Regions from separate parts of the Acidovorax sp. FG60 genome, predicted to be linked through region 4. Evidence: predicted binding sites of a transcription regulator. Region 4 holds the regulator's gene; each other region holds the start of a gene.
What was found. Region 4 encodes sigma-54, which starts transcription at its own class of promoters, with help from an activator protein. Its sites were predicted from a motif close to TGGCANGNAANCTGCTTT; they were not measured.
Positions count from the first base shown of each region.

Region 1 (2,201 bases), on a different contig from region 4:
AGCAGACCCAGCCCCAGAATGAAGGAAGCAAGCAGTTTTTTCATGGCGTTTCGTTTCTCTTCTTGGATGTAGTACGGCCGCGCCCTTACAGCGCTTCCTTGCCGGTTTCGCCAGTGCGGATGCGCACCACCTGCTCCAGGTGGGTCACGAAGATCTTGCCGTCGCCGATCTTGCCGGTGCGGGCGGCGCTCTCGATGGACTCGATCACGCGGTCCACGAGGTCGTCCGCCACAGCGGCTTCGATCTTGACCTTGGGCAGGAAGTCAACCACGTATTCCGCGCCGCGGTATAGCTCGGTGTGGCCCTTCTGGCGGCCAAAGCCCTTGACCTCAGTGACCGTGATGCCTTGCACGCCGATGTCCGAAAGCGCTTCACGCACCTCGTCCAGCTTGAAGGGCTTGATGATGGCTGTCACCATTTTCATTTTGGTTCCTCCGACATGGGCGCAGCAAGCGCCCATTGAGACTTGCTTACAGGGTTTTGGTGAGCGTGACGATCACGCGCGACTTGTTGACGTGGCCGAAGAAGGCCTTCTTGTTGGCGCCGACCACGGCCGCGCCCAGCGACAGGCCACCGCCGAAGTCGTAGGCACCGCCCACGCTGTAGTCCATGTAGTTGGGCACGCCCAGGTCCTTGATGTCGCTGGCAAAGCGCGTGAAGCCGACCGAGGCCTTCACCGTCACGCTGGGGGCAACTTCCTGCGCAAACGCGAAGTTCAGGTAGCCGGTGTTGCGGCCCTTCAGGCCCGAGCCAGCCTTGGCGCCGGCAAAGCCGAAGTAGTCCTTGGAGATGGTGTGCGAATACTTGGCAGTGAAGGGGCCCATGGTGGCCGCGCCATACAGCTCGGTGGTGTTGCCGTTGCTGTTGCCAGGGTAGATGTAGGTCAGGGCGCCCACGTCCAGGTCAGCGCCGCCAGCCTTGAACTTGTAGCCGCCGTACAGGTCGGATTCGAGCGAGTTGTTGGCAAGCCAGTCCACGCTGGAGTTCCAGTTACCCACGTACCAGCCGGTGTCGCCGAAGGCGTAGTCAAAACCGCCTTGCAGTGCAGGCTTGACCGCTTTGGACTTGGAAACGTCCTGGTCCTGGCCACGGAACTTGTAGTTGGTGGTCAGGCTGACATTGCCGGTGAGCTGGGCACTGGCCAGCATGGGAAGGGTTGCAACAAGGGCAACGCCCAGGGTCTTGATGATGGCGCGGGTCATGTTTCCTCCGGTTGGACAAAGTAGGGACAAGCGTTTTAAGCACGGACCGTGCCACGCCAGTGCAACCATTGCATCGCCTTCACATCGCCGTTGCGTTGCGTTACACCGATCCCCAAGTACAGTGACGGTGTGCGCGCGGACCATGTTGCACCTTGTTGGTGCACTACACAACAGGGCCGCGCTAAAAAACCATAAAACGCACCCATCTGGGGAGAAACCGCTTCATGAGTCTTGCTTTGGTGCAAAGCCGCGCCCTTCTGGGGCTGCAGGCGCCTTCTGTCACCGTCGAAGTGCATCTGGCCAATGGTTTGCCCAGCTTCACGCTGGTGGGCCTGGCCGAGGTGGAGGTCAAGGAGGCCCGCGAACGGGTGCGCTCGGCGCTGCAGAACGCGGGGCTGGAGTTCCCGCATAACAAGCGCATCACGGTAAACCTGGCACCAGCCGATCTGCCCAAGGACTCAGGGCGCTTCGATCTGCCGATTGCACTGGGCATCCTGGCCGCCAGCGGGCAGGTGGACGCAAGCCGTCTGGCGGGCTATGAGTTTGCGGGCGAGCTGTCGCTGTCGGGCGAACTGCGCCCCGTGCGCGGCGCGCTGGCCACCAGCCTGGCGCTGCAGACCCAGCAGATCACCGCGCAACTGGTGCTGCCCCCCGGCAGCGCTGAAGAGGCCGCCCTGGTGCCCGCCGCGCGGGTGGTGCGCGCACGGCATCTTCTGGATGTGGTGCGCGCCTTCCTGCCGCCGGGCAGCGTGGCTGCGGGCGATGCCGACGTGGCCAACGACGGCTGGACCCGCCTGCAGGCCACCCCCATGGCGGCGAGCACAGCAGGCCCCGACATGTGCGACGTGAAAGGCCAGGCCAGCGCCAAACGCGCGCTCGAGATTGCTGCCGCTGGCGGGCACAGCGTGCTCATGGCCGGGCCGCCGGGGTCGGGCAAGTCGATGCTGGCGCTGCGGTTTGCGGGGCTGCTGCCCGCGATGACCGTGGACGAGGCGCTGG
Region 1 is NZ_JBMDJC010000003.1:6,825-9,025, forward strand. Features, by position in the region: gene amt (ammonium transporter) at 1-44, opposite strand, end outside; gene glnK (P-II family nitrogen regulator) at 86-424, opposite strand; gene ACODS0_RS05080 (TorF family putative porin) at 471-1,202, opposite strand; gene ACODS0_RS05085 (YifB family Mg chelatase-like AAA ATPase) at 1,427-2,201, shown strand, end outside.
Region 1: ACODS0_RS05080 (TorF family putative porin) is a predicted target of sigma-54. The motif match lies at 1,239-1,256, and genes of this name have one in related genera.

Region 2 (2,201 bases), on a different contig from region 4:
GAACAGCGGGGCCACCAGGCCATAGGCAATGCCCCGGTGCGCCGCGCATTCGCCCACGGCGTAGATGCGGGCGTCGGTGGTGGTCTGCAGCGTGTCGCTCACTACAATGCCGCGGTTCACGTGCAGGCGCATCTTTTCGGCCAGGGCGGTGTTGGGGCGGATGCCCACGGCCATCACCACCAGGTCGGCGGGCACCTCGGTGCCGTCCTTGAACTTCACGCTGGCCACGCGGCCTTCGGTGTTGCCCACCAGCTCCTGCGTCTGCGCCTTCATCAAGAACTGCATGCCGCGCTCCTGCAGCGACTTTTGCAGCATCTTCCCGGCCACGTCGTCCAGCTGCCGTTCCATCAGCCAGTCGCCCACATGCACCACGCTCACTTGCATGCCGCGCTTCATCAGGCCGTTGGCGGCCTCCAGGCCCAGCAGGCCGCCGCCGATGACCACGGCATGCTTGTACGTGGCGGCCGCGTCGATCATGGCCTGTGTGTCGGCAATGTCGCGGTAGGCCAGCACGCCCTGCAAGTCTTTGCCGGGGATGGGCAGGATGAAGGGGTTGGAGCCTGTGGCGAGGATCAGTCGGTCGTATTCGGCGGTGACCACCGTGCCATCCTTGCTGGTGGCGCTGACCACGCGGCGCACGCGGTCCACGTCGGTCACGGTGAAGCCGGTGTGCAGCGTGATGTGATTGTCGGCATACCAGGACCAATCGTTCAGAATGATCTCGTCGATGGTCTGCTCGCCGGCCAGCACGGGCGAGAGCAGGATGCGGTTGTAGTTGGGGTGGGGCTCGGCCCCAAACACCGTGATGTCGTAAAGATCCGGGGCAATCTTGAGCAGCTCTTCCAGCGTGCGCACACCGGCCATGCCGTTTCCTACCATCACCAGCTTGAGCTTTTTCATCGTGACTCCGTCGGTTCTATCGCCTGGGCGATTCGAAAAACAAAAAAGGCGTCCACACGATGCCGTTTCGAATTCCTGTCGAAACCGCATGTGCGGACGCCTTCGTCCGGGCAATCCACCCCTGCGCCATTGCACGGGTGGATTGCGTGACCCTGTGGGGTCGTTGCTGGAGTTAAGCAATGCTTGTGCCAGTCGATTTGCACTGAGGTGGGGCGGCTTCTGGGGGTGTTTTGAGACCCGCGTGTGGGGGGTGGTGCAGTGCTGCCCCGGCTCTGCGCAGGCGCCACGGGGGTATGCCCTTGTCTGGCGCGGGGCGCACCACCTTGGGCACGGAACCTGCAAGGAGCTGGTGCATGACTTTTGAACTGGATTTCGGCCACACCTCGCAGGCCGGGCGCAAGGAGGTGAACGAAGACTTCGCCGCGCTCGTGCTGGGCCAGGGGCGCGACCGTGAGCGCGGAGCCATCGCGGCCATTGCCGACGGCGTGAGTACCGGCGGCAATGGCCGCGAGGCCGCCCAGACTTCAGTGAACACGCTGGTGAACGACTACTTCGCCACGCCCGACACCTGGGACACCACGGTGGCGCTGGACCGCATCCTGTCCGCCCACAACGGCTGGCTCGCCTCCATGAACCGGCGCCGCCAGCCTGCGGTGGGGTTGACCACGCTGACCGCGCTGGTGCTGTGTGGCCAGTCGTACACGCTGGCCCATGTGGGAGACACGCGCGCCTACCTGGTGCGCGAGGGCCGCCTGCAGCAGCTGACCACCGACCATGTCATGGCGCAGCACGATCTCAGGCACCAGCTCACCCGCGCCATGGGCCTGGACGACCACGTGGTGGTGGACTACAGCCAGGGCGAGCTGCGCAGCGGTGACCTGTTTGTGCTGCTGTCGGACGGCGTGCACGGCAGCGTGCCCGAGCGCGAACTGCGTCAGCTGCTGCGCCAGGAGATACCGGCCCAGGCGCTCAGCGACGAGCTGGTGCAGGTTGCCCTGCGCCGTGGCAGCAGCGACAACGTGACCGCGCTGGTGGTGCGGGTGCAGGGCGCGCTGGAGGCCACGCTGCAAGACGAATCGCGCCGCGCCCAGGACCTGCCTGTGCTGCCCCTGCTCAAGGTGGGCGACACCGTGGACGGCCTTACGGTGACAGCCATCGTGGCCGACAACGGCATCCACCGGCTGTACCAGGTGCGCGACGGGGCCACGCAGCGGCTGTATGCCCTCAAGACCCTGCTGCCCGCGCGCGCCCACGACACCGAAGAACGCGCCACGCTGGCGCACGAGGCCTGGGTGGCGCGG
Region 2 is NZ_JBMDJC010000024.1:23,349-25,549, forward strand. Features, by position in the region: gene nirB (nitrite reductase large subunit NirB) at 1-900, opposite strand, end outside; gene ACODS0_RS24245 (bifunctional protein-serine/threonine kinase/phosphatase) at 1,254-2,201, shown strand, end outside.
Region 2: nirB (nitrite reductase large subunit NirB) is a predicted target of sigma-54. The motif match lies at 1,074-1,091, and genes of this name have one in related genera.

Region 3 (2,201 bases), on a different contig from region 4:
TGCGGGCTGGCCGCCAGGGAGCGCGCTGTGTGCTGATCGAAAACAGGTGATGGCCCGCCGGGGCGGAGGACTTTCATGATCGATGGACTCGTGGCCGGAAGGCTTTACGGTGATTCCGAGCAGCGTACCGACAAGGCTGGAAAGCCTTTCACTGTGGCCAAGGTGCGTGCAAACACGGCGGATGGCGAGTTGCTTTTTGTGAATGTGATTGCGTTTGAGGCGGGTGTTTGCGCTGCCATTCATAACCTGCGCGATGGGGATTCACTCGCGCTTTCGGGCAGCATCACACCGAGAGTCTGGACGGACAAGCAGGGCAACACCCGGCCTGCATTGGATATGGTGGCGCACCGTCTGCTTGCGCTCCACGGAGATTGAAACAGGACGCTGCTGAGTGGCGGACCTGAAGCGGGGCAACGGTGTATCCCTGTGGGTTTGGGCAACCGGCTTCAGGCGCTTGTGGGGCACCGCAGATATCAAGTCGGGCTTTGTGGCGTGGATGTGGTTTTTATAAATCCCAGCGCTTTGAGTTCTTCTTCGTCCAGATGCAGCTCCGTCAATTCCGGTTGCCGTGCCTCCACGACACGCCTGCGTTCGTAGTTGCTGGGAGGGCCTTTTTCTGTTTGTCGGCGGTCCTGCCCGTTGCGTCTGTCGGTGTTGACTCTCCGGTCGGTGTTCATACTGGTGCTCATGCTGGTGGGGTCATGGGTATTGATGGGGGCTGGGGCTGTCGGTGCTTCATGAACGTGATGCTCGGTGGTTGCCAGTCGCCTCCGTCCTGCCGTGCCAGTCTGCCGGAGCTCGCTTTGTTTGGAAATGAAAAGATGACTGCAAGGCAAGGTGGGTTGCAAGGGTGACACTGCAGATGCTTTGGTGAATCGGAAGATTCCAAAGTGTCCACCGCCCAAGCCTTTGCCAAAGCCTGGCGACTCCAGTCCTTGCAGCTCGCTAACGGTATGGGTGATTGCCCTGATTTGGTGAGGTGCTGCACTGCATTGATGCATTCCGCCACAGGGCGGTACTCCAGAGAACGATCCGGTCGGCCCTACCTGGTCCGCCAACAGGGGCTTGGCATGGCCTCGGATGGTGCGGCATGAATATTGCGATCCCCTTCCGTGTCTGCTGGTGAAGCTGCCTGCGGACTGATCGATACCCTCCGCTAATGATGGCGGAACACCCGAGTGAGTTGCGGCTTTTTTTGCAGTCGCCCGCTTGGTAGTTCCAACCCACGCCCGTGGTTCCGCGGAGGGTGTGCTGTGCCGCTGGCATGGCACATCCTGCACCCCTCGAAACGGTTCCCCGGGTTCTTGCAGGATGAGCAAGCATGAAAATCGTTCTCATTGGCCACGGCATGGTCGGCCACAAGTTCCTCGAAAGTCTGGCCGAAACCGGCATGACTGGTGTCGAGGTCACCGTGCTGTGCGAAGAGCCGCGCCCTGCCTACGACCGGGTGCATCTGTCGGCCTTCTTCAGTGGCACCTCGGCCGATGAACTTTCGCTGGTCGAACCCGGCTTCTTCGAGCGCACCGGCTTCACGTTGCGCCTGGCCGCGCGCGCTGCATCGGTGGACCGTCGCATCCGCACCGTGACCACGGCGGATGGCGAAGTGCTCACCTACGACAAGCTGGTGTTGGCCACCGGCTCCAATCCCTTCGTGCCCCAGGTGTCCGGACGCGACCGCGATCACTGCTTTGTCTACCGCACCATCGAGGACCTGGAGGCCATGCAGGCCTCGGGTGCCAAATCGAAGACCGGCGTGGTCGTGGGCGGGGGGCTGCTGGGCTTGGAATGCGCCAAGGCGCTGCGCGACATGGGCCTCGAAACCCATGTCGTCGAGTTCGCTCCCAGGCTCATGGCTGTTCAGGTGGATGAGGGCGGTGGCCGCGTGCTGCGCGCCAAGATCGAAGAACTGGGCGTGCAGGTGCACACCGGCCGCAATACGCAGGAGATCACCGATGGCGCCCGCGCGCGCCACCGCATGGTGTTTGCCGACGGCACCTGGCTGGAGACCGACATGATCGTGTTCTCCGCTGGCATCCGCCCACGAGACGAACTGGCGCGCCAGAGCCTGCTGGCCATTGGCCCGCGCGGCGGCGTGGCCATTGACAGTGCCTGCCGTACCAGCGACCACGATGTCTACGCCATCGGCGAATGCGCCTCGTGGAACGAGCAGACCTTCGGCCTGGTCGCGCCCGGCTACGACA
Region 3 is NZ_JBMDJC010000002.1:466,260-468,460, reverse strand. Features, by position in the region: gene ACODS0_RS04975 (single-stranded DNA-binding protein) at 76-375, shown strand; gene ACODS0_RS04970 (hypothetical protein) at 474-677, opposite strand; gene nirB (nitrite reductase large subunit NirB) at 1,322-2,201, shown strand, end outside.
Region 3: nirB (nitrite reductase large subunit NirB) is a predicted target of sigma-54. The motif match lies at 1,087-1,104, and genes of this name have one in related genera.

Region 4 (2,201 bases):
ATGGCCCTGTCCGGTGGCGAGCGCCGCCGCGTCGAGATTGCCCGGGCCCTGGCCACTCAACCGCGTTTCATCCTGCTGGACGAGCCCTTTGCCGGCATCGACCCCATTGCCGTGATCGAGATCCAGCGCATCATCGGCTTCCTGAAGGCGCGGGGCATCGGCGTGCTCATCACCGACCACAATGTGCGCGAAACCCTGGGCATCTGCGACCACGCCTTCATCATCAGCGATGGCCGCGTGCTCGCGCAGGGCACGCCGTCCGAGATCGTGGACAACGCCGAGGTACGACGTGTTTACCTTGGCGAACACTTCAGGATGTGATGAAGCCTGGACTCTCGCTGCGCGTCTCGCAGCATCTTGCATTGACCCCCCAGCTTCAGCAGTCCATCCGGCTGCTGCAGTTGTCCACGCTCGAACTCTCGCAGGAAGTCGAGCAGATGCTCGACGAAAACCCGTTCCTCGAACGCAATGCCGACGAAGCTCCGCGCGAGGAGTTTGGGCTCGAAGCCGCCGACACGCCCGCGCAGCCCGATGAGTACAGCGCCGATGATGCTATATTTTCAGGAGCTAACAGCGCAAGCAGCACAAGCGCTGAAGGCCAAAATGATGCTGAAACACCGAGTGCTGGCGCTGACGAGCCTGACTGGAGCGGTGACGGCACGGTAGAAATGGCGCCCAACGACGCGGAGTGGGGCGGGGATGCGCCCGCCCGCAACCGCAACGACTCCGAAGGCGACGAGGCCGACGCCACCGAGCTGGCCCGTTCGCATGAATCGCTGACCGCCTTTTTGCACCGTCAGGCACTGGCGCTGCGCTTGTCAGAGATTGACCGCGCAGCGCTGCGTTTTCTCATTGAATCGCTCAACGACGACGGCTACCTCGAAGAGCCGCTGGAAGAGCTGGCCATCAGCCTGGCCGGGCCGGACGACCTGGAGCAGATTGAAGAGCTGGTGCACCGCTTCACCGTGGCCCAGCGCCTGCTGCAAAGCCTGGAGCCCACCGGCGTGGGTGCGCGCAACCTGGCCGAATGCCTGACGCTGCAGCTCACGGCGCTGGCTGCCGACGAGGACAGCGATGCTGACCCCGACACGGTGCAGACCGCGCTGCGCATTTGTCAGCAGCCGCTGGAGATGCTGGCCCGCCGCGACATCCGCCGCCTGACGCAGCTGTGTGGCGACGGCGAAGAGCGCACCCGCGCCGCCATGGCGCTGATCGCTCGCCTGGAGCCTCGCCCCGGCCGTCGCTTTGCCGACGTGGAGCGCAACATCATCATTCCCGACGTCATCGTGCGCAAAGCCGGGCGCGCTAACGGCCGCGACGGCCAGCACAACTTCATCGTCAGCCTCAACCCCGATGTGATGCCGCGCTTGCGCGTGCACGACATCTATGCTGGCGCCCTGCGCGGCCACAAGGGCGGCGAGGGCCACCAGGGCATGCAGCAGCGCCTGCAGGAGGCGCGCTGGTTCATCAAGAACATCCAGCAGCGCTTTGACACCATCCTGCGCGTCTCGCGCGCCATCGTGGAGCGGCAAAAAAGCTTCTTCACCCACGGCGAGTTGGCCATGCGCCCGCTGGTGCTGCGCGACATCGCCGACGAACTGGGCCTGCACGAATCCACCATCAGCCGCGTGACCACCGCCAAATACATGGCCACGCCAATTGGCACGTATGAGCTGAAGTACTTCTTTGGCTCGGGCCTGGGTACCGAGACCGGCGGCAACGCGTCCAGCACCGCCGTGCGCGCCCTCATCAAGCAGTTTGTGGCCGCAGAAAGCCCCGCCAAGCCGCTGTCCGACAGCCAGATCGCCGAGATGCTCAAGGAGCAGGGCATCGAGTGCGCACGCCGCACCGTGGCCAAGTACCGCGAGGCGCTCAAGATCGCGCCGGCCAACCTGCGCAAGGCGCTGTAGGTACCCCGGTTGGGGGCGCATGGCTCGCCCTGTTTGAATTTTTCGTTTTTCTATCCGCCACCCCACCATGGCCCGCATCGTCTTCGACCTCCCCCCGCACTTCGGCTTTGCCACCGAGCTGCAGATCTACATCAGCCACGTGAACCAGGGCGGGCACCTGGACAACGCGCAACTGCTGAGCCTGGTCTCTGAAGCGCGGGTGCGCTTCTTCCAGTCGCTGGGCTACCCCGAGGCCGACGTGGGCGGGCTGTCCATCGTGGTCGGCGACATCGTGGCGCAGTACAAGTCCGA
Region 4 is NZ_JBMDJC010000005.1:19,631-21,831, forward strand. Features, by position in the region: gene lptB (LPS export ABC transporter ATP-binding protein) at 1-321, shown strand, start outside; gene ACODS0_RS09030 (RNA polymerase factor sigma-54) at 321-1,910, shown strand; gene ACODS0_RS09035 (acyl-CoA thioesterase) at 1,978-2,201, shown strand, end outside.